Regions from separate parts of the Streptomyces sp. NPDC052299 genome, predicted to be linked through region 2. Evidence: riboswitches for the same ligand, from Rfam matches in the RefSeq annotation. Region 2 holds a riboswitch; each other region holds the start of a gene.

Region 1 (7,554 bases), on a different contig from region 2:
GCGGCTGGCCGGTGACCGAAGGGTGCGGACCCTCGTCACGCTGGGCACGCCGCACTCCGGAACCGCCGTCGCTCCGCTGGCGGGGGCGCTGCCCATCGTGCGGCAGATGCGCGAGGGCTCGGCCCCCGTCGAGGAACTGCGGCTGCCCGCGCCCGGCTGCCGCACCCGGTTCGTCAGCTTCTGGAGCGAACTCGACCGGGTGATCGTCCCCGCCGACGCGGCCTGTGTCGACCACCCGGACCTGGACGCGGTGAACGTACGCGTCACCGGCATCGGCCACCTCGCCCTGCCGGTCCACCCCGCCGTCGCGGCTGCCGTGCGGCAGGCACTGGACGAGGCGGAGCCCGCCCGGGAGACCCCCGACGGCGGGCCCGTGTCCACCCCCGGAACCACCCGCACCACCCCCGCCGCCTAAACCGAACAAACTTCGAACATAGAGCCAAGGCTCTGTGGGGGCCCCGCCGAAAGACGGCCGATTGCCCGTTTCCCGCCCGCCCCGGAGCCGTCGAAGATTGTCGACGGCGGATACCGCCGGGTACAGTCGCCGCCAGTTCTCCCGGGGTCCCCACGCCCCCGGAACCTGGTCCTGCTGCCGAGGCGAGAGAGAAGTTGGTGAACGACCAGCACCCCCACGCCGGGTATGCCGGATACGACGGCTACTCCACAGCCGGCTTCGAGACGGGCAGCTTCGAGACGGACCCGCTCTTCGGCTCACTCCCCGGCACCGGCACCACCTACGACGGCGCCTATGACGCCTCGTACGACACCTCGCAGGGCTACGGCATCCCGTACACCGGCGGCGCGACCGGATACGGCGACGCGTACGCCACCACCCAGTGGGACACGGGCGCCCACCACGGCTACCAGGCCCAGCAGCACCCGCAGTACGACACCGCCGCGACCTGGCTTCCGGCGGACGGCTACGACTCCGGCCAGTGGGACACCACCGCCTGGACCGCCGCCGCGACCGCGTGGCCCTCGGACGACACGGGGACGTACGACACCGGCGTGTACGACGCCACCGCCTGGAACACCGGCGCCACGCCCGGGCACGAAGAGCAAAATGTGCAAAGCCCGGCCGCCTCGAACGAAGCCGAACAGGCCGCCCCCTCGGAGCCGTACGAGAGCTACGAGACCTACGAGTCGTACGAGAACGGCGACTACGACCCGTACGAGCCCCACCGCCGCGCCGCCGACGGCGCCGAGCCGGACGAGGCCGCCGAGCCGCACCCCGATCTCGCCCCCGCCGAGCCCCGCCGGGGCGGACGCAGCCGCAGGCGTTCCCCCGCGAAGCGCTCCGCACTCCTCACCGTCGCCGTTCCCTCCGCCTGCGTGATGAGCGTGGCCGGGATCGCCGCCGCCTCCGTGAGCGGCATGGGCGGGGAGGAGACGAAGAAGGACGCGACCACCACCATGGCCGCCGCCGACCCCGGCACGGTCAAGCCGGTCGCGGCCAACAACAAGCTGGACACCCAGCTCGCCAACCTCAGCGCCGACGCCGAGAACTTCGCGGACCGCGCCAGCCGCACCCAGGAACGCATCGACCTGAAGGAACGGCAGGCCGCCGAGAAGAAGAAGCGCGAGGCGGAGGCCGCCCGCAAGGAGGCCCTGCGCCCCAAGTTCGTGATGCCGGTCAAGCAGCACGGGCTGAGCGCCTACTTCGGGCAGGCGGGCGTCAACTGGATGTCCGTGCACACGGGCATCGACTTCCCCGTCCAGTACGGCACCCCGGTGATGGCGGCGACCGACGGCACGGTCCGTACGCAGTACAACAGCGCCTACGGCAACATGGCCATCGTGACCATGGCCGACGGCACGGAGACCTGGTACTGCCACCTCAGCAGCACCCGTATCCGCTCGGGCCCGGTCAAGGCCGGTGACGTCATCGCGTACTCCGGGAACTCCGGGAACTCGACCGGCCCGCACATGCACTTCGAGGTGCGGCCGGGCGGCGGCGCGGCGATCGACCCGCTGCCGTGGCTGCGCGGTCACGGGATCAACCCGACCTGAGCGGACGGAAACGACGGCGGCGGCCGGGGCCTCGGGGGCTCCGGCCGCCGCCCGTTTCTCAGAGCTTCTGCACCGGGGCGTACCGCAGGAGCAGCTTCTTGGGGCGGTCGTCGCCGAAGTCGACCGTGGCCTTCGCCTGGTCGCCGACGCCCTCGACCGCCGTCACCGTGCCCAGGCCGAACTGGTCGTGCGTGACCCGGTCGCCCGCCACCAGCGTGATCGTCGGCTTGTCCGAGGTCCGCCGGGTCGCGAAGCCGGAGGGGCCGGAGCGGGCACGGGAGGCGGAGAGCGACGAGGTGATCCCCGAGGTGGGGCCCGCCGGGGCGGCCATCGGGCCCTTCCGCTTCCAGTCCAGGTGCTGGTCCGGGATCTCCTCGAGGAACCGCGACGGCGGGTTGTACGAGGGCTGGCCCCAGGCGCTGCGCATGGCGGCCCGGGTCAGATACAGCCGCTCGCGGGCGCGGGTGATGCCGACGTACGCGAGGCGGCGCTCCTCCTCCAGTTCCTTGACCTGGCCGAGTGCCCGCATGTGCGGGAAGACGCCGTCCTCCATGCCGGTCAGGAAGACCACCGGGAATTCGAGGCCCTTGGCGGTGTGCAGGGTCATCAGAGTGATGACGCCGGAGCCGTCGGTGTCCTCGTCGGGGATCTGGTCGGAGTCGGCGACGAGCGCGACCTGCTCCAGGAACTCCGCGAGCGTGCCCGCGCCCTCCTCCTCGCCCCGGTCCTGCTCGAATTCGAGGGCGACGGCGGCGAGCTCCTGGAGGTTTTCGATGCGGGTCTCGTCCTGCGGGTCGGTGGACGCCTGGAGCTCGGCGAGATAGCCCGTACGCTCCAGGACCGCTTCCAGCACCACGGCGGGTCCGGCGCCGGACTCCACCACCGTGCGCAGCTCCTCCATCAGCGTGTTGAACCGCTTCACGGCGTTGGCGGAGCGGGCGGCCATGCCGTACGCCTCGTCCACGCGGCGCAGCGCCTGCGGGAAGGTGATCTTCTCGCGCAGCGCGAGCGCGTCGATCATGGCCTCGGCGCGCTCGCCGATGCCGCGCTTGGGCACGTTGAGGATGCGGCGGAGCGGGACGTTGTCCTCGGGGTTGGCGAGGACCCGCAGGTAGGCCAGGACGTCCCGGACCTCCTTGCGCTCGTAGAAGCGCACGCCGCCGACGACCTTGTAGGGCAGGCCGACGCGGATGAAGATCTCCTCGAAGACACGGGACTGCGCGTTCGTCCGGTAGAAGACGGCGACGTCGCCGGCCTTCGCGTCGCCCGCGTCGGTGAGGCGGTCGATCTCCTCGGCGACGAACTGCGCCTCGTCGTGCTCGGTGTCCGCGACGTAGCCCGTGATGCGGGCGCCGGTGCCGGCGTTGGTCCAGAGGTTCTTCGGGCGGCGGCTCTCGTTGCGCTCGATGACCGCGTTGGCGGCGGACAGGATCGTCTGGGTGGAGCGGTAGTTCTGCTCCAGCAGGATCGTCGTCGCGTCCGGGTAGTCCTCCTCGAACTGGAGGATGTTGCGGATGGTCGCGCCCCGGAAGGCGTAGATCGACTGGTCCGCGTCACCCACGACGCACAGCTCGGCGGGGGCGTTCTCCGGACCGGCCGGGCCGACCAGCTCGCGCACCAGCGTGTACTGGGCGTGGTTGGTGTCCTGGTACTCGTCGACGAGCACGTGCCGGAAGCGGCGGCGGTAGTGCTCGGCGACGTCCGGGAACGCCTGGAGCAGGTGGACCGTCGTCATGATGATGTCGTCGAAGTCCAGCGCGTTGGCCTCGCGCAGCCGCGCCTGGTACATCGCGTACGCCTGGGCGAGGGTCTTCTCGAAGCCGTCGGCGGCCTGCCCGGCGAAGGTCTCCTCGTCGATGAGCTCGTTCTTGAGGTTGGAGACCTTGGCGGTGAAGGACTTCGGCGGGTAGCGCTTCGGGTCCAGCTCCAGGTCGCGGCAGACCAGGGCCATGAGCCGCTTGGAGTCGGCCGCGTCGTAGATCGAGAACGAGGACGTGAAGCCGAGCTTCTTGGACTCGCGGCGCAGGATGCGGACGCAGGCGCTGTGGAAGGTCATGACCCACATCGCGTTGGCCCGGGGCCCGACCAGCTGCTCGACGCGCTCCTTCATCTCGCCGGCGGCCTTGTTGGTGAAGGTGATCGCCAGGATCTGGCCGGGGTGGACGCCCCGCTCGGCCAGCAGGTGGGCGATGCGGTGGGTGAGCACCCGGGTCTTGCCGGAGCCGGCGCCTGCGACGATGAGCAGGGGCGACCCGGCGTGCACGACGGCGGCGCGCTGCTCGGTGTTCAGCCCGTCGAGCAGCGCCTCGGGGTCGATGACGGGGCGGTGCGCCCCGTCGCGGTAGTACGCGTCCCGAGGCGGCGGGGGCCCGTCGAACACGCCCGCGAACAGGTCCTCCGGCACCGCTTCGGGTGCGGGGTCCTCGGGGGGCGGCGGGGGCGCGTCCTCCTCCTGCTGGAGGCCGGCCAGGAAACTGTCGTCAAAGAGGCTGCTCATCGCTGTCCGAGTCTAAAGCTCTCTACTGACACCCGGCCCCGCTCCGAAAAGGTCACGGAAATGTATCGGGCATATCGCACACCAACCTTCACAGCGGCCCCATGAGTTGGCTAGCGTGCACCTCCGGACGGCCCGTACCCCCAGAGGCGACCTACGCCGAGCGGGCCGCCGCGCCGAATCCGGGCCCGCCCGGAACCGGGGACCCACACGCAGCACCGGGGTGAATCGGTCCTTCCCCCACGGGACCGTAGGGCAGCCTTCCGTTCCGCCCGAACCCGACAGCTAACCCGGTAGGCGGTCCACGGAAGGAGATGCCGGCCTTGGCGTCGCATCGCAAACCGCGCACCCGGGTGCGCTCCACCGTCCCCGCCGTCGGGCTGACCTCGGCCGCGCTGGCCTCGGTGACCCTGCTGTCCTCGCAGAGCGCGACGGCCGCGCCCACGCCGAAGCCGAGCATCGAGGAAGTCCAGAAGAAGGTGGACGACCTCTACCGGCAGGCCGGCAACGCGACCCAGAAGTACAACCAGGCCAAGGAAGCCACGGACAAGCAGAAGTCCAGGGTCGACCTGCTCCTGGACAACGTGGCCAAGCGCACCGAGAAGCTGAACGACGCCCGCAGGACGCTCGGCAACTTCGCCGCCGCCCAGTACCGCAACGGCGGCCTCGCGCCGACCGCGACCTTCTTCCTGGCCGACGACCCGCAGTCGTTCTTCGACCAGACGCACCTCATGGACCGGATGGCCGAGCGCCAGCAGCAGGCGGTCACGGACTTCCGTAAGCAGCAGGCGAAGGCGTCCGAGCAGCGGGCCGAAGCCGTGGAGAGCCTGGAGACGCTGACCAAGTCGCAGGCCGCGCTGCGCACCAGCAAGCAGAACGTCCAGACGAAGCTGACCGAGGCCCGGACGCTGCTGTCGAAGCTGACCGCCGAGGAGAAGGCGCGTCTGGCGGAGCTGGAGCGCAAGAAGGAGGCGGAGGCCAAGCGGAAGGCCGAGGAGCTGGCGGAGAAGCAGGCCGCCGCCCGGAAGGAAGCCGAGCGGAAGGCCGAGGAGTCGGCCGGCAGCGGTACGGAGACGGGCTCGGGCTCGGACACCGGCTCGGACACCGGCACCGGGACCAGCGCCTCCACGAAGGCGGACAAGGTCCTCGCGTTCGCCCGCGCCCAGATAGGCAAGCCGTACGTCTGGGGGGCGACCGGCCCCTCCTCGTACGACTGCTCGGGGCTGACGCAGGCGGCCTGGAAGGCGGCGGGCGTCGATATCCCGCGCACCACCTGGGACCAGGTGAACGTCGGGACGCGGATCGCCACGGCTGATCTGCAACCCGGTGACCTGGTGTTCTTCTACGACGACATCAGCCACGTCGGGATCTACAAGGGTGACGGGATGATGATCCACGCGCCGAAGCCCGGGGCCAATGTGCGCGAGGAGTCGATCTACTACATGCCGATCTACGGGAGCGTGCGCCCGGCCTGACCGGGAAAAAAAGAGGGCCGGTCCGCGCGGACCGGCCCTCTCGCGTGCCGCCGCTCAGGTCCAGAGCGTGGCGATGAAGATGTTCGCCAGGGTCAGCGCGCCGACCGCCGCGAAGAACCCCTTCTCGACCTTCTCCTCGTCCCGCTTGACGTAGACGAGCCCCAGGATCACGACCAGGAACAGCAGCTTGATGCCGATCTTGACGTTGTTCACGGGGTGGTCGTCGGCCTGGTCCAGGCCGACCAGGGCGACGCCGGTGACGAGCATGGTCAGCGCACCGTGCAGCATGCCGGGGACGAACCGGGCAGTGCCGGCCTTCATCGCCTTCATCTGACCGAGGAAGCCGCCGAGCAGGGCGGCGATGCCGATGATGTGCAGGGCGACGACGAAATCGATGAGTACGCGCATGGTTCCGCACCCTAGAGCCCTCGCCCCGGACCGCTCCGGGCAGGGTGGGGGCCTACGGGCCGCTTGAATGATGAATGCACTTTTTGCCTGATTCTGTGGCCCTTTTTCCGGTCACTCACGCTTAACGAGCGGTCATCCGGCGACAATGCCACGCCAAGAGCGGGCAATAGCAGTCATAACGACACCTTCCCGTGACCTCGGATTAGCGTCCCTTCCCGGTGGCCGTGGACCAGGAACCGTCCTCGCCGGCCACCGGAGAATCCCGCCGGTAGACCCCGCCGGGCCGTCGCACGGAAGGACGCCCGCCCCCGTGGCAGCGCATCGCAAACCCAGGCAGCGCCTCACCACCGCCTCCGCGGCCCGCACCGCGGCGACGCTCGCCGTCGCCGGAGCCGCGACGGCCGCCGTGCTGCCGGGAGCCGCGCACGCGGACCCCGCGCCCACCGCACGGCAGGTCAAGGCCCAGGTGGACCGGCTGTACCGGGAGGCGGAGGTCGCCACCGAGAAGTACAACGGCGCGAAGGCCGAGGCGACCGCCGCCGCGAAGTCGGTCGACGCCCTGCGCGACGAGGCCGCCCGCAGGACCGCCCGCCTCAACAGCGCCCGCGACGTGCTCGGCGCGTACGCCGCCGCGCAGTACCGGTCCGCCGGGATCGACCCCTCGGTGCAGCTGGCGCTCTCCTCCGACCCGGACCAGTACCTGCGCCGCGCCACCTACGCGGAGCGGGCCGGTGAGCGCCGGGCCGCCGAGGTGCGCTCGGTGCGCCGCCAGGTCGCGGAGATCGCCCAGGTGCGCGCCGAGGCGACCGGGAAGCTCGACGAGCTGACCTCCCGGCAGGCCGCCCTGAAGGAGCACCGCGCGACCGTCCGCGCCAAGCTGGCCGAGGCCCGCCGCCTGCTCGCCCGCCTCACCCCGGCCGAGCGCGCCTCCTACAACGCCTCCGAGGACGGACGCGGGGCCGGTCACGCCGACCGCGGCGCCCCGCGCGCCGCCGTCGCCGCGCCCGACTCGCGCGCCGCCCAGGCGGTCGCCTTCGCGTACGGCGCCCTGGGCAAGCCGTACGTGTGGGGCGCGACCGGGCCCGACTCCTTCGACTGTTCCGGGCTCACCCAGGCCGCCTGGCGCGCCGCCGGGGTCTCCCTGCCCCGGACCACGTACACCCAGAT
Region 2 (7,554 bases):
CGCGGCCTCCATGCTCGCGGTGCTCGGCCTCGGCGCCCAGGGCGGCGAGGAGATCGTGCTCGCGTCCGACGCGGACAACGCCGAGGCCGCCCTGGACCGTCTGGCGAAGCTGGTCGCCGAGGGCCTCGAGGAGCTTCCGGAGACCGTCTGAGCCCGAGTGGCCGGCACCGCCGGCATTCCTACGGGAAAGCCGCGGCCCCCTGCATGGGGCGCCGCGGCTTTTGCGTGCACGGACCCGGACCATGACGACCGGACCGAATAGGCAGGCGACGCCTTTTCCTGTTTTTGCACGCGCCTTTCTCTATTTGTACGCGGCCTTTGTTAATTCCGGCCGCTCGCGGTGTTTACGGGACGTTGCGAAGCCCTCACACGGCCGGCCCGGGGCACGGTGGCGGGGCGGGCGGCGCGGCGGAGCCGGTGCGCGGCGCCGTGGCGTTCGGCGAGCTGCGCGGCCAGGGCCCTGGCCCGCTCCGCGTCCCCGCGCGCCACGGCGTCCACGAGGGCGCCGTGCTCGGCCCAGGCGTCGGCCGGGCGGGCCGGCTGCTCGACCGCGTACATCCAGGCGATCTTGTGGCGGAGCTGGGTGAGCAGGGCGATGAGGCCGGGGCTGCCCGATGCCTGGGCCAGCGTCTCGTGGAACCAGCCGGCCAAGGAGCGCAGGTCCTCGCCCTCGCCCCGGCGGGCCCGCTCCTGCCCGAGCCTGACCAGGCCGCGCAACACCTTGAGGTGGGCCTCCGTCCGGCGCTGGGCCGCGCGGGCCGCGCTCAGCGGCTCCAGCAGCATGCGGACCTCCAGGAGGTCGGCGGCCTCCTGCTCCGAGGGCTCGGCGACGCAGGCTCCGGCGTGTCTCCGGGTGACGACGAAGCCCTCCGACTCCAGGGTGCGCAGCGCTTCCCGTACCGGGACGCGGGAGACCCCGTAGCGCCGTGCGAGTACCTCCTCGGTGAGCCGGCTGCCGCGTTCGAAGACACCGGAGACGATGTCGTCACGGATTGCCGTGCATACCGAATGCGCCGGAACACGCATGTCCGAACCTCCGCCTCAATCCCCGCGAACAGCGGCCGATCGACACCTCTGGCGTGACTCTATTGCAATGCGCTCGCATTTCCGATGCCGAGCGTTAATTCATGAATATCTTTTGGTCACGACCGAGCGGCGGAAGGCGCACGAGAGGCACGTGCACGGGTGCGGGAACGGCGAAGACCCCGGCGGGGTGCCGGGGTCTTCGGTGGGGGGCTGCGAACGGTCAGACGCTGACGCCGTGGGCGCGCAGATACGCGACCGGGTCCATGTCCGAGCCGTAGGAGGGCGTGGTGCGGGCCTCGAAGTGGAGGTGCGGTCCGGTGGAGTTGCCGGTCGAGCCGGAGAGTCCGATCTGCTGGCCGGCCGCGACGCTCTGGCCGACGGATACGCCGATCGAGGAGAGGTGGCCGTACTGGGTGTACGTGCCGTCCGTCATCCGGAGCACGATGTTGTTGCCGTACGCTCCGCCCCAGCCGGCCTCCACGACCGTGCCGGCGCCGACAGCGACGACGGAGCTGCCGGACGCGGCGTGGAAGTCGATGCCGGAGTGACTGCCGGACGACCAGAGCGAGCCGCTGGACTTGTAGCCCGTGGTCACGTACGAGCCGGCGACGGGCAGCTGGTAGGAGGAGCCCAGCGCGGTGCGGGTGGTGGAGCGGCCGGCACGGGCGGAAGCCTCGCGGGCGGCCCTGGCCTTCGCCTTGGCCGCTTCCTTGGCCTTGGCGGCCTTCTCGGCGGCCCTCTTCTTCGCGGCCTCGGCCTTCTTCTTGGCCACCGCCTTCGCCTTGGCCTCAGCCTTCTTCTCGGCGGCCTCGGCCTGGTGCTGCTGCGCGGCGGCCTGGGCGTCGATCCGGTCGGCGAGGGTGTTCTCGATGGCGAGGAGCTGGGAGAGGCCGGTCTCGGTGGCGGCGGGGGCCGTCCCGGAGTCGGCGGCGAGGGCCGGGGAGGCCAGGGAGCCGATGACACCGCCTGCGGCGAGCGTCGCGACGCCGACGGCCTTGGCGCCGGCGCGGGTCAGGCGGCTCGGGGCACGGTGCTTCCCGGTGGCACGGGTGAACGCCATGGGGTGGCGGGTCCTTTCCTTCCTTCTCGCCTACCGGGTTAGCTGACGGGTTCGGAGCAGGAAGGTCTCCTACGGACGCCTCACTCCGGACGGAGTGCGGGCATCCGATTCACCCCAGGGACTGCGTGGGTCCCCGGCTCCCCAGGCTCGCGCCTGACGGGGACTCGGCGATGGCTGCCCGGTACGTCACGGATGCGCGTACGAGTGGCGGACAGCGGACCCGACGCTAAGCGGACGGACTTCACGCCACCAAACGGACATGGGGTTTTGTAGCGCATCCCACAGGGCGAGCCGACCACTTAGCGGACAAAAGGGACAGAAGAGGAGAAGGGGAGAAGGGGAGAAGGGGAGAAGGGGACCAGGTGGTGAGGAGGGTCCGGCGCGACCGCGGCGCGGGACCCTCCCCCTTACCCGTGGGGCGGGTTGAGCGGCGGATCAGCCGGTGACGACCGACACCTCACCGATGCCGAGCGCCCTGACCGGCTCCTCGATGCGCGAGGCGTCCCCGACCAGGACCGTGACCAGCCGGTCCACCGGGAAGGCGCTGACCACGGCCGCGGTCGCCTCCACGGTGCCGGTCTCGGCGAGGCGGGCGTACAGCGTCGCCTGGTAGTCGTCCGGGAGGTGCTGTTCCACCTGGTCGGCGAGCGTGCTCGCCACGGAGGCCGCCGTCTCGAACTTCAGCGGTGCGACGCCCACGAGGTTCTGCACGGCCGTCTCGCGCTCGGCGTCGGTCAGGCCCTCGGCGGCCAGCGTCCGCAGGACCTTCCACAGGTCGTCCAGCGCCGGCCCGGTGGACTCGGTGTCCACGGAACCGCTGATGGCGAGCATCGCGGCGCCCGTCGCACCCGAGACGGAGTCGGCGGCACCGGAGCGGAGCACCTGGGCGAAGGCCCGTACGCCGTAGGTGTAGCCCTTCTCCTCGCGCAGCACCCGGTCGAGCCGGGAGGTCAGCGTGCCGCCGAGGCAGTAGGTGCCGAGGACCTGGGCGGGCCACACGCTGTCGTGGCGGTCGGCGCCGATGCGGCCGATCAGCAGCTGCGTCTGCACCGCGCCGGGGCGGTCCACAATGATCACCCGGCCGGTGTCGTCGGCCGTGATCGGCGGCACGGGACGGGGCTCGGCGGCGTTCCCGGACCAGTCGCCGAGGGTGTCGGCGAGCAGCGCGTCCAGGTCGATGCCGGTGAGGTCGCCGACGACCACGGCGGTCGCCGTGGACGGCCGGATGTGCGCGTCGTAGAAGGCGCGCACGGCCGCGGCGTCGATCCGCCCGATGGTCTCCTCGGTGCCCAGGCGCGGGCGGGACATGCGGGCCGTGGCCGGGAACAGCTCCTTGGAGAGCTGCTTGGCCGCACGGCGGGCCGGGTTGGCCTGCTCGTGCGGAATCTCGTCCAGCCGGTTCCGCACCAGGCGCTCGATCTCGCTTTCGGCGAAGGCCGGCGCCCGCAGCGCCTCGGCGACCAGGCCGAGCGCCTTGGCCAGACGCGAGGCCGGGACCTCCAGCGAGACCCGGACGCCGGGGTGGTCGGCGTGGGCGTCGAGGGTGGCACCGCACCGCTCCAGCTCGGCGGCGAACTCCTCGGCGCTCTGCTTGTCGGTGCCCTCGGACAGGGCGCGCGACATGATCGTGGCCACGCCGTCCAGACCCTCGGGCTCGGCGTCCAGGGGGGCGGCGAGGAAGATCTCGACGGCGACGACCTGCTGGCCGGGGCGGTGGCAGCGCAGGACGGTGAGGCCGTTGGGCAGGGAGCCCCGCTCGGGCGCGGGGAAGGCCCACGGCCGGGCCACGCCGGGAGCGGGCTGGGGGTGGAACTGCATCGGAACTTCAGTCGCGGCAGCGTCGGTCACTGGTCCGCCCCTTCGTGCGCGTCGGTGTCGGTGTCGGCCTCTTCGGCGGCCTCGGCGGGCTCGACCGGTTCGTAGACGAGAACCGCCCGGTTGTCGGGCCGCAGCTGCGCCTGGGCGGCCGCCTTGACCTCCTCGGCCGTGACGTCGAGGACCCGGTGCACGGCGGACAGCGCCAGCTGGGGGTCGCCGAACAGCACGGCGTACCGGCACAGTTCGTCGGCGCGGCCCGCGACCGTACCGAGGCGGTCCAGCCATTCGCGCTCCAACTGGGCTTGGGCGCGCTCCATCTCCTCGGCCGTGGGGCCTTCCTCGGCGAACCGGGCAAGCTCCTCGTCGACGGCGGCCTCGATCTCCGCCACCTCCACGCCGCCGGACGTCTTGACGTCCAGCCAGCCCAGGGAGGGCGCGCCGGCGAGCCGGAGCAGGCCGAACCCGGCGGCCACGGCCGTACGGTCGCGCCGGACCAGGCGGTTGTGCAGCCGGGACGACTCGCCGCCGCCGAGCACGGTCAGGGCGAGGTCCGCGGCGTCGCACTCGCGGGTGCCGTCGTGGGGCAGCCGGTACGCGGCCATCAGGGCGCGCGCCGGCACCTCCTCGCGTACCTCCTCACGCAGCTGGCCGCCCATGATCGTGGGCAGCGAGCCGTCGCGCGGCGGCTGCTTGCCGTCGTGGGAGGGGATGGAGCCGAAGTACTTCTCGATCCAGGCGAGGGTCTGCTCGGGATCGATGTCGCCGACGACCGACAGCACCGCGTTGTTCGGCGCGTAGTACGTACGGAAGAAGGCGCGGGCGTCCTCCAGGGTCGCCGCGTCGAGGTCGGCCATGGAGCCGATCGGGGTGTGGTGGTACGGATGGCCCTCGGGGTAGGCCAGGGCGGTCAGCCGCTCGAACGCGGTGCCGTACGGGACGTTGTCGTAGCGCTGGCGGCGCTCGTTCTTGACGACGTCGCGCTGGTTCTCCATGGACTCCTCGTCGAGCGCGGAGAGCAGCGAGCCCATCCGGTCGGCCTCGAGCCACAGGGCCAGCTCCAGCTGGTGCGTGGGCATGGTCTCGAAGTAGTTGGTCCGCTCGAAACTGGTGGTGCCGTTCAGCGAGCCGCCGGCGCCCTGCACCAGCTCGAAGTGTCCGTTCCCCTTGACCTGGCCCGAGCCCTGGAACATCAGGTGCTCGAAGAGGTGGGCCAGGCCCGTACGGCCCTTGACTTCGTGGCGTGAGCCGACGTCGTACCAGAGGCACACCGCCGCGACCGGGGTCAGATGGTCCTCGGAGAGCACCACGCGCAGGCCGTTGGCCAGACGGTGCTCGGTCGCTGTCAAGCCGCCGGAACCGGCCTGGGCTGTGGCCGTGTGACCCATGGGCATGTACGTCCCTTCGATCGCGCTACTGGATGTCCATATGAAGAAGCCGCTGCGGGAGGCTGCTTCGAAAGGTTGCTTCAAGACACCCGCCACTGTATGCAAGCGAACCGGCACCTGCCGAAGTTCCCGTGCGGCGAAGCTGCGAGCGAAATTCCCCGGAAGGTGGTCCTCCGCCGCCTCGGGACGGCCGGCGCGGGCCCTTTGGGACGGGTCGAGGTCGGGGTTGTCAGTGCGGCGGTCCACAATGGACCGCGTCAGAACCTGAGGGAACCTGAGGTTGCCCGCTCGAAATCCGTGAAGGAGTCGCAGCAGCGATGGCCCGCCGCAGCACGAAGACCCCGCCGCCGGTCGACTTCGAGGAGAAGATCCTCGACATCGACGTCGTCGACGAAATGCAGGGCTCCTTCCTCGAGTACGCGTACTCGGTGATCTACTCACGCGCCCTCCCGGACGCCCGTGACGGCATGAAGCCGGTGCATCGCCGCATCGTGTACCAGATGAACGAGATGGGCCTGCGCCCGGACCGCGGCTTCGTGAAGTGCGCCCGGGTCGTCGGCGAGGTCATGGGCAAGCTGCACCCGCACGGCGACGCGTCGATCTACGACGCGCTGGTGCGCATGGCCCAGCCGTTCTCCATGCGCCTCCCCCTCGTCGACGGGCACGGGAACTTCGGCTCCCTGGGCAACGACGACCCGCCGGCCGCCATGCGGTACACCGAGTGCCGGATGGCCGACGCGACCTCGCTGATGACGGAGTCGATCGACGAGGAGACGGTCGCCTTCCAGTCGAACTACGACGGCCAGGAGCAGGAGCCGGTCGTCCTCCCGGCGGCCTACCCCAACCTCCTGGTCAACGGCACGACCGGGATCGCGGTCGGCATGGCGACCAACATGCCGCCGCACAACCTGGGCGAGGTCATCGCCGCGGCCCGGCATCTGATCAAGCATCCGGGCGCGGACCTGGAGACCCTGATGCGGTACGTCCCCGGTCCCGACCTGCCGACGGGCGGGCGGATCGTGGGCCTCGGCGGCATCAAGGACGCCTACGCCAACGGCCGCGGCACGTTCAAGATCCGTGCCACGGCCGCCGTGGAGAACGTCACGCCGCGCCGCAAGGGCCTCGTCGTCACCGAACTGCCCTTCACCGTCGGCCCCGAGAAGGTCATCTCCAAGATCAAGGACTTGGTCTCGGCGAAGAAGCTGCAGGGCATCGCGGACGTCAAGGATCTCACGGACCGCTCGCACGGCCTGCGTCTGGTCATCGAGATCAAGAACGGCTTCGTGCCGGAGGCGGTGCTGGAGCAGCTCTACAAGCTGACGCCGATGGAGGAGTCCTTCGGCATCAACAACGTGGCGCTGGTCGACGGCCAGCCGCTCACGCTGGGCCTGAAGGAGCTGCTGGAGGTCTATCTCGACCACCGCTTCGACGTGGTGCGCCGGCGCAGCGAGTTCCGCCGGACGAAGCGCCGCAACCGCCTGCATCTGGTCGAGGGCCTGCTCGTCGCGCTGGTCGACATCGACGAGGTCATCCGGCTCATCCGGTCCAGCGACAACTCGGCGCAGGCGAAGGAGCGGCTCATGGAGCGCTTCTCGCTGAGCGAGATCCAGACGCAGTACATCCTCGACACGCCGCTGCGCCGGCTCACCCGCTTCGACCGGATCGAGCTGGAGAGCGAGCGGGACCGGCTGGACGCCGAGATCGCCGAGCTGACGACGATCCTGGAATCGGACGCCGAGCTGCGCAAGCTGGTCTCCGCGGAACTGGCCGCCGTCGCGAAGAAGTTCGGCACGGCCCGGCGTACGGTGCTGCTGGAGTCGGCCGGTTCGCAGGTCGCGTCGGTGCCGCTGGAGGTGGCGGACGACCCGTGCCGGGTGCTGCTGTCCTCGACGGGCCTGCTGGCGCGTACGGCCAACGACGAACCGGTCGTCGTCGCCGAGGGCGCCAAGCGGTCGAAACACGATGTGATCGTCTCGTCGGTGGCGGCGACGGCTCGCGGGGACGTGGGCGTGGTGACGTCCAGCGGGCGGCTGCTCCGGCTCCCGGTGATCGATCTCCCCCAGCTGCCGGACACGCACGCGGCGCCCAATCTGTCGGGCGGGGCGACGGTCGGCGAATTCCTCACGCTGGAGGCGGACGAGGACGTCGTCTGCCTCACCACGCTCGACGAGGCATCACCCGGTCTCGCCATCGGCACGCTGCAGGGCGTCGTCAAGCGCGTGGTGCCGGACTATCCGGCCAACAAGGACGAGCTGGAGGTCATCA
Region 3 (7,554 bases), on a different contig from region 2:
CGCGCGCTCGTCCAGCTCCCGGTAGGTCCAGGCGCGGCGCTCCGGTGCGGGGTCGATCAGCGCGACCCGGTCGCCGTGGGACTCGGCTCGTTCGCGCAGCATGCTCGTGAAGGTCTCGCCGCGCCAGTGCCCGGCCGCGCGGTAGCGGGCTGCGAACTCCGCGGGCCAGGTCGGGGCGTCGTCGTACGGTGAGGCAGTCATCGTTTCAGGTCTCCAGGGGGAGGGCCGTTTTCGGGGGCACCGGGCGGCCGGGTCAGGCGCGCAGGGTGGCGCCACCGTCGACGTACAGGTCGTGCAGGGTGATGTGGCGGGCCCGGTCGGACACGAGGAAGGCGACCGCCTCGGCGATGTCCGACGGTTCGGCGATCCTGCCCAGCGGGATGCCGGTGCGGAAGCTCGCCAGGTCTCCGGCTATGACGCGCCGGGCGGCGGGCCCGTGGTCGTCGCCCGCCTCATCGGCCGGCCACATTCCGCGCTGCATGTCGGTGAGCGTGGAGCCGGGCGAGACGGTGTTGCAGCGGACGCCCCGGGGGGCCAGTTCCAGGCCGAGGCACTTGGTGAACATGACGGATGCGGCCTTGGACGCGGCGTACGCCGCCATGGCCGTGCGGGGGATGCCGGCGGCGTTGGACGCGACGGTGACGATGCTGCCGGCGCCCCGGTCCGCCATCCGGCGCGCGACGGACCGCGAGACGTGGAACACCCCGTCGGTGTTGACGGCGAACGTCGCCCGCCAGTCCTCGTCGGTGAGCTCGATGACGGGTGAACAGCGCAGTATCCCGGCGACGTTGACCGCGATGTCGAGGGGGCCGAACTCCTCCTCCGCCTCGGCGACCAGGGCCTCGACGGCCGCCGCGTCCGTGACGTCCAGCTGCCGGGCCACGACGCTCCCGTCGTGCTCCCGGGCGAGGGCGTCGACGCCCTCCGGGGCGGCGTCGGTCGCCAGGACCCGGCAGCCGCGCGCGACGAGGGCCCGCACGACCGCCTCGCCGATGCCGCGTCCGGCTCCCGTCACGAGGGCCAGCCGGCCGGTGAGCTCCTTTTCGGCGGGGTCGACGGGACGACGGGAAGAGGAGGCGGAATGCGGCGCCATGGTTCAGGGGTCTCCCTATGACGGTGCGAACGGGGACAGCGACACTTAGGTAAGCCTAACCATAGGGTGATCACGGGGGCGAGGGGGTCGGAACCCGTGATCCCGCCCGGTCGCGGGCCGGCTCGTGTCCTATTTGCACCTTTATGAGTAAAAGGTCAATTGAGGGCGATCTGGGCAGGTTTGATGCTGTCAGATGCGCCTAAAACGGACGAACATCTTCATTTCGGTCTCAGTGGGCAGCGTCACGTCGGCCGTTTCTGACGCGCAATCCGATCTCCCGGTTCCCAGTCGTGCCAAGAAATTTGACTTCCTCCGGCGCGGGCGATCATGAGCATTTCCTTTGATGGATCTTGCAAAACAATTGTGATCAGCAATTCCGGGCTTGTTCCGCTCGTCGTTTCTCGCTTACGGTCCCTTCACCAATCCGGATGGAACGCCGAATCCTGCCGCCGTCCGGGAACCCGACCACTCACGTACGGCAGGAGCGGGGGACCCAGGTTTGCCGCCGGTCCGGAATCCGGAGCGGCTAGGGGTGAAGTCGCCATGCGCGACCGGACATCTCCAGTCCGAACCCGACAGCTCACCTCGCAGGCGACGGAGAGGAAATACGCCATGCCCATCCCGGGTAAGCACCGTCGTGCCAAGTCCGCGTCCCTGACCCGCGGTTTCATCGCCGTCAGCGCGGGCGGAGCCGTTCTCGCGCTCCCCCTGATCGCGGCCGGATCGGCCTCCGCCGCCCCCGCCAAGACCGTCGTCGCCGAAAAGGCTTCGGCCCCGACTTCCGTCGCCGGCAAGGAAATTGCCGTGCGCAAGGCCGCGCCCACCACCTATTCCGTGGTGTCCGGCGATTCGCTTTACAAGATCGCTCAGGGGCATTCCCTCAGCGGCGGCTGGGAGCGGCTGTACAAGGACAACCGCGGTGCCGTCGGGAGCAACCCCGACCTCATTCACCCGGGCCTGAAGCTCACCATCGGCGCCAAGTCCGAGGCCGCCGCCCCGAAGGCCGCCGAGAAGAGCACCTTCAAGGCGGAGACCGCCCAGAAGAACGGCGACACCGCCCCCCGGGCCGAGAGCGCCGACCGCGCGGACCGCTCCGAGCGCACCGTCGTCCCGGTCGCCGCCGAGAAGCCCGCCGAGACCCAGGCGGCCGTCACGTACACCGACGACCTCGACGGCTGGATCAAGGAATCCCTGGCGATCATGGCGCAGCAGGGCATCCCCGGCAGCTACGACGGCATCTACCGCAACATCATGCGGGAGTCCTCGGGCAACCCGATGGCGATCAACAACTGGGACATCAACGCCGTCAACGGCACGCCCTCCAAGGGTCTGCTCCAGGTGATCCAGCCCACCTTCGACGCCTACCACGTGCCCGGCACGTCGATGGACATCTACGACCCGGTCGCCAACATCACGGCCGCGTGCAACTACGCCGCCGCCACGTACGGCTCGATGGACAACGTCTTCGGCGCGTACTGACCGGACCGGCCCCGCGCTCGGGGCGGGGCCGTGAGCAGGGGTGGGAAGAAGCGGAAGCGCTTCTTCCCACCCCTTCCGCTTGCGCGGCGCCAGGACCGTCCGTCCCGGAATGCGGGGGCCCGGCGGGGCGGGGATGCTGGAACGGTCAGCGTCTCTAGGAGGTCAGTCATGGGCATGCTCGACAAGATCAAGGACATGATCAAGGGGCATCCGGACCAGGCCCGCCAGGGAGTCGAGAAGGGGGGCGACTACGTCGACAAGAAGACCGGCGGCAAGTACGGCGGCCAGGTCGACTCGGCTCAGCAGAAGATGAACGACCAGCTCGGCGACCGCCGCCCGCCCGACGAGGGCCGGTAGGCGCTCGCACGGACCGCGAGGGAGCGGTGGCCACCACGATCGTGGTGGCCACCGCTCCCGCACGTCCGGGGCCGCTCCGACGTGCCGCACCGGCCGCCCGGGAGCATGCTGGCTGTGTGACCTGGCACGGCGCGGCCGGGCGGGTGCCGTCGGGCCCGAACGACGGCCCGCCCGGAGGAGCGGAGAACGGCCGGGCGCCGGACGACCTGTCCCTGGTGCTCGCCCAGTCCGTCGTGAACGCCACCGAGGCGGTCGGCGGCCGGGCCGGCGGGATCTACCTCCCTTCGCGCACCCCCGGGCTGCTCCGGCTCGCCGTCCTCGCCGGACTCCCCGGCCCCCTGTTCCGCCCCTGGTGGCGGATGCACGTGAACCGGCCGTTCCCGATCGCGGAGGCGTTCCGCACCGGCAGCCCGGTGTATCTCGCCGACGCGGAGGACGCCATGCGGCGCTTCCCGCAGCTGATGGCCGGACTCCCGTTCCCCTTCCGCTCCCTGTACGTGCCGGTGCTGCGCCGCCGCGAACCGGTCGGCGTCCTCGTCGTCCTGTGCGGTGTGACGGACGACGAGCCGGCGCCCGGTGCCGACCGGGAACGGCTCCGGCGCATCGCCCGCGACCTCGCCGCCGAACTGGCCGGCCTCGCGGACGCCGGCACCCGGCCCGAGTGGGAGGGCGAGCCGCTTCCCGTACAGCTGCCCGCCAGGACCTCGCCGCCCGTGCGCATCGGCCGCTTCGACTGGAACCTCGCCACCGGCGCCGTGGACGCGGACGACGAGCTCGCCTCGATCCTCGGCACCGGAGACGGCCGCTTCCCCGGCACCATCGAGGCCCTGGCCGCCCGGCTCGCCCCGGAGGACGTCCACGGCCTCTGGGCGCTGGCCCGGCAGGCGGCGGGGTCCGCCGGTCCCGTCGTACGCCGGATGCGGCTGCGCGGCCCGGACGGGCGCTCCCACCTGCTGGAGGTGTCCGGGCGCCGGCAGGACGAGGAGGGGCCCGGCGGGCACCTGACCGGCTTCCTGGTGGACCTGGGCATCGGCCCGGTCGTCGCCGAGGCCGCCGACCGGCTGCCGCGCGGCATCATCTCGCTGGACCGCTTCGCCCGGATCACCTACGTCAACCCGCTCGCAGAGGAGATGCTCGGCCGGCCCCGTGCCGCCCTGGTCGGCCAGGTGCTCTGGGAGGCGGTGCCCTGGTTCGCGAACCCGGCGTACGAAGACCACTACCGGGCCGCGATGATCTCCGACGCCCCGGTCCACTTCCGCGCCCGCCGCGACCCGCCCCCCTGGCTCTCCATCTCCCTGTATCCCGGGCACGACGGCCTGACCGCCGTCCTCACGCCCACCGACACGCCCGCCTACACCCCGGACTCGGTCGTCTCTCCCGGACTGGGGCTCGGCTCACCGGCCGACCGGTCGGCCGCCCTCTACCGGCCGGTCGCCCTCGCCATCGCGCTCACCGAGGCCGTCACCGCCCGGCAGGTCTCCCGCGTGGTCACCGAGGAACTGCTCCCCGCCTTCGGCGGCCGGCAACTGGCGATCTACCTGCTCAAGGAGGGCCACCTCTACCTGGAGTGGGAGACCGGCTTCCCGCAGGGCTTCCTCGACCGGTTCGACGCGGTCGGCCTGGACGCCCGCATCCCCGGCGTGGAAACGCTCACCACCGGGCGCCCGATCTTCTTCGAGTCGATGCAGCGCCTCGCCGCCGCCTATCCGGGCATCCCCATGGACGCCGACGTCGGCGCCCGCGCCTTCCTCCCGCTCATCGCCTCCGGACGGCTGGTCGGTTCCTGCATCCTCGGCTTCGACCAGCCGCGCGGCTTCAGCCCGGAGGAGCGTACGGTTCTGACCGCCCTGGCCGGCCTCATCGCCCAGGCCCTCGAGCGGGCCCAGCGCTACGACACCGAGGCCGCCCTCGCCCGCGGCCTCCAGGACGCCCTGCTGCCGCACCGGCTGCCCGCCGTCCGCGGCATCGACACCCAGGGCCGCTACCTCGCCGGCACCCAGGGCATGGACGTCGGCGGCGACTGGTACGACGTGATCGAGACCCGGGGCCGCCTCGCCCTCGTCATCGGGGACGTGCAGGGTCACGGCGTGGCCGCCGCCGCGACCATGGGCCAGCTCCGCAGCGCCGTACGGGCGTTCGCGCTCAGCGGCCACGACCCCCAGGAGGTCATGAGCGGCACCAACCGCCTGCTCATCGACCTGGACACCGGCCAGTTCGCCAGTTGCTGCTACATCGTGACGGACCCGGCCACCGGCCGGACGCACGCCGTGCGCGCCGGGCACCCCCAGCCCGTCCTGCGCCACCCCGACGGCACCGCCGAGGTCATGGAGCTCCCCGGCGGCATCGTCCTGGGCATCGACGCCGAGGCCCGCTATCCCGTCACCGAACTGCACCTCGACCCCGGCGCCACGCTCGCCCTGTACACCGACGGCCTGGTCGAGCAGGCGGGCATCGACATCGACGTCGGGGTCGAGCGGCTGCGCACCACCCTGGCGAGCGGGGGCGCGGCCCCGCTCGCCGACACCGCCGGCCACATCATCAGCCGGGCCCGCCAGGCCGCGGACCGGCCCGACGACATCGCCCTGCTCCTCGCGGCCCGGTGGGCCGGGGACGACGTCTGACCAGCTTCTCCCGACGGGGTCAGTTGCCGAGCGGCCCCCGCGCCGGGGCGGCGGACAGGGAAACGGCCAGCTCCGCGACGACCGGCAGCCGGTCGTTCAGGAAGAAGTGGCCGCCCGGCAGAACCCGCATCGCGAACGGGCCCGTGGTCGTCTCCCGCCACGCCCCCACGTCCTCCGGCGTCACCTCCGGGTCCCGGTCCCCGGTGAGGGCGACGACCGGGCACGACAGGAGACCGCCGCCCGGCACGTACCCCGCGACGGCCGCGTAGTCGGCGCGCAACGCCGGCAGGATCACGTCGAGAAGTTCCGGATCGGCCAGCACCGCCGGGTCCGTGCCGCCGAGCTCGCGGACCCGGGCCAGCAGCGCCTCGTCCGTCTCCGGCCAGCCCGATCCCAGGCGCGAGGGCGCTCGCCGGCCGGACACGATCAGCGCCGCCGCCCCCTGGCCCGGGACGGAGGACAGCCGCAGCGCCACCTCGTGGGCGAGCGAGGCGCCCATGCTGTGCCCGAGGAGGACGCGCGGCCCCGCCGGGGCCGGGCCGGCCGCCAGGGCCTCGGCGATCAGGTCGGCGAGCCGGTGCAGATCGTCGAGCGGCGCCTCCCGGTAGCGGTCCTGCCGGCCCGGGTACTGCACGGCACGCAGGTCCAGCGCGTGCCGCACGGCGTCGGCCAGCGGGCGCCAGAACCCCGCCGCGCCGCCCGCGTGCGGGAAGCACACCAGCTCGGCGCGGGCGCCCTTGGGGTGGTAGCGGCGCAGCCAGGTCTCCGGACGCGCGCCCGCTCCCCGGCCGGCCACTTCGGTCTCTTGCTTGTGCATGAATCGCCTTCGGTTCTCACGTCTGGTGTGCGGGGCCCACGGGATCAGCGACGCCGCGCGCCCGGCGCGGGCACCAGGCGTACCGCCGTGTTCAGAAGATGGTCGATCGCGTCGCGCGAGGGGTGCTCCGTGAGGTTGGTGAGCAGCCGGGCCAGCGTGTTGAGCAGCGCCGGCGAGCCCATCACGTACCGGTTCAGCACCGGCTGGAATCCCGACCGGCTGAAGACCAGATCGGCCGCCGTGTTGCCGAGCCGGTAGTAGCGGCCCCAGCGCCGGTTCATCTCGGTGGGGTAGTGGCGCAGCGCGCGCTCCCGCCTCGGCCCCGGCGGCAGTGCCAGCGCGAGCGCCGTCGTCTCCGCGGCGACCTCGCCCGCCTCCATCGCCTGCCCGATGCCCTCGCCGTTCCACGGGCTCACCATGCCCCCGGAGTCCCCGACGAGCAGCAGCCCCCGGGTGTACAGCGGATGGCGGTTGAAGCCCAGCGGCAGGGCGGCGCTGCGCACGGGCCCCTCGGCGTTCTCCTCCCGCAGCCCCCACTCCTCGGGCGTACGGGCGAGCCACCGGTCCAGCGTCGCCCGCAGGTCCGCGCTGCCGTGCCGGCGGTGGGGGAGCGCGCCCAGGCCGACGTTCACCCGGCCGTCCCCCATCGGGAAGATCCAGCCGTACCCGGGCAGGAAGGCGTCGCTCCTCGGGAAGCGGAGGTCCGCCCACAGCTCCAGGAAGTCCTCCCGGGAACGCTCCGGGCTGCGGTAGTAGCGCCGGGCGGCCGTCGCGATCTGCCGCCTGGCGTCCCGCTCGAGACCCATCGCCAGGGCGATCCGCGCCGAGGCACCGTCGGCGGCGATCACGACGGGGGCCCGGTGCACCACCGTGCCCGCCCCGGACACCGCCGACACCCCGGTGATCCGCCCGGCCCGGTCGGTCACCGGCTCCTTCACCTTCACCCCGGTACGCAGCCGGGCACCGGCCGCGACGGCGTGCCGGGCCAGGATGTCGTCGAAGTCGTGCCGGCTGCGGGTGAGCCCGAAGTCCGGGAAACCGCCCAGCGCCGGCCAGTCGATCTCCACCTGCCGGGGCCCCGCCACCCAGCGCATCCCCCGCGACCGGGTCCAGCCCGGGGCCTGGATGTCGACGCCCATGCGGATCAACTGGTGCACCGCGCGCGGAGTCAGGCCGTCGCCGCACAC

Evidence for each region. Region 2 has a riboswitch for cyclic di-AMP ahead of AB0L33_RS23775 (M23 family metallopeptidase). Riboswitches for the same ligand answer to the same signal wherever they lie in the genome.
Region 1: it holds a riboswitch for cyclic di-AMP, as region 2 does, so the genes downstream of both, AB0L33_RS06940 (NlpC/P60 family protein) here and AB0L33_RS23775 (M23 family metallopeptidase) in region 2, are expected to answer to the same signal.
Region 3: it holds a riboswitch for cyclic di-AMP, as region 2 does, so the genes downstream of both, AB0L33_RS30615 (transglycosylase SLT domain-containing protein) here and AB0L33_RS23775 (M23 family metallopeptidase) in region 2, are expected to answer to the same signal.

Annotation. Positions count from the first base shown of each region.
Region 1 is NZ_JBFAUP010000003.1:302,712-310,265, forward strand. Features, by position in the region: gene AB0L33_RS06925 (alpha/beta fold hydrolase) at 1-415, shown strand, start outside; gene AB0L33_RS06930 (M23 family metallopeptidase) at 613-2,010, shown strand; gene pcrA (DNA helicase PcrA) at 2,069-4,507, opposite strand; cyclic di-AMP (ydaO/yuaA leader) riboswitch at 4,669-4,820, shown strand; gene AB0L33_RS06940 (NlpC/P60 family protein) at 4,819-5,979, shown strand; gene AB0L33_RS06945 (hypothetical protein) at 6,034-6,387, opposite strand; gene AB0L33_RS06950 (NlpC/P60 family protein) at 6,698-7,554, shown strand, end outside.
Region 2 is NZ_JBFAUP010000014.1:129,064-136,617, forward strand. Features, by position in the region: gene AB0L33_RS23765 (HPr family phosphocarrier protein) at 1-151, shown strand, start outside; gene AB0L33_RS23770 (GntR family transcriptional regulator) at 322-1,026, opposite strand; gene AB0L33_RS23775 (M23 family metallopeptidase) at 1,247-2,086, opposite strand; cyclic di-AMP (ydaO/yuaA leader) riboswitch at 2,099-2,266, opposite strand; gene AB0L33_RS23780 (pitrilysin family protein) at 2,522-3,904, opposite strand; gene AB0L33_RS23785 (pitrilysin family protein) at 3,931-5,295, opposite strand; gene AB0L33_RS23790 (DNA topoisomerase IV subunit A) at 5,607-7,554, shown strand, end outside.
Region 3 is NZ_JBFAUP010000024.1:4,080-11,633, reverse strand. Features, by position in the region: gene AB0L33_RS30625 ((2,3-dihydroxybenzoyl)adenylate synthase) at 1-201, opposite strand, end outside; gene AB0L33_RS30620 (2,3-dihydro-2,3-dihydroxybenzoate dehydrogenase) at 254-1,093, opposite strand; cyclic di-AMP (ydaO/yuaA leader) riboswitch at 1,518-1,702, shown strand; gene AB0L33_RS30615 (transglycosylase SLT domain-containing protein) at 1,706-2,572, shown strand; gene AB0L33_RS30610 (antitoxin) at 2,741-2,929, shown strand; gene AB0L33_RS30605 (SpoIIE family protein phosphatase) at 3,046-5,550, shown strand; gene AB0L33_RS30600 (alpha/beta fold hydrolase) at 5,570-6,367, opposite strand; gene AB0L33_RS30595 (geranylgeranyl reductase family protein) at 6,412-7,554, opposite strand, start outside.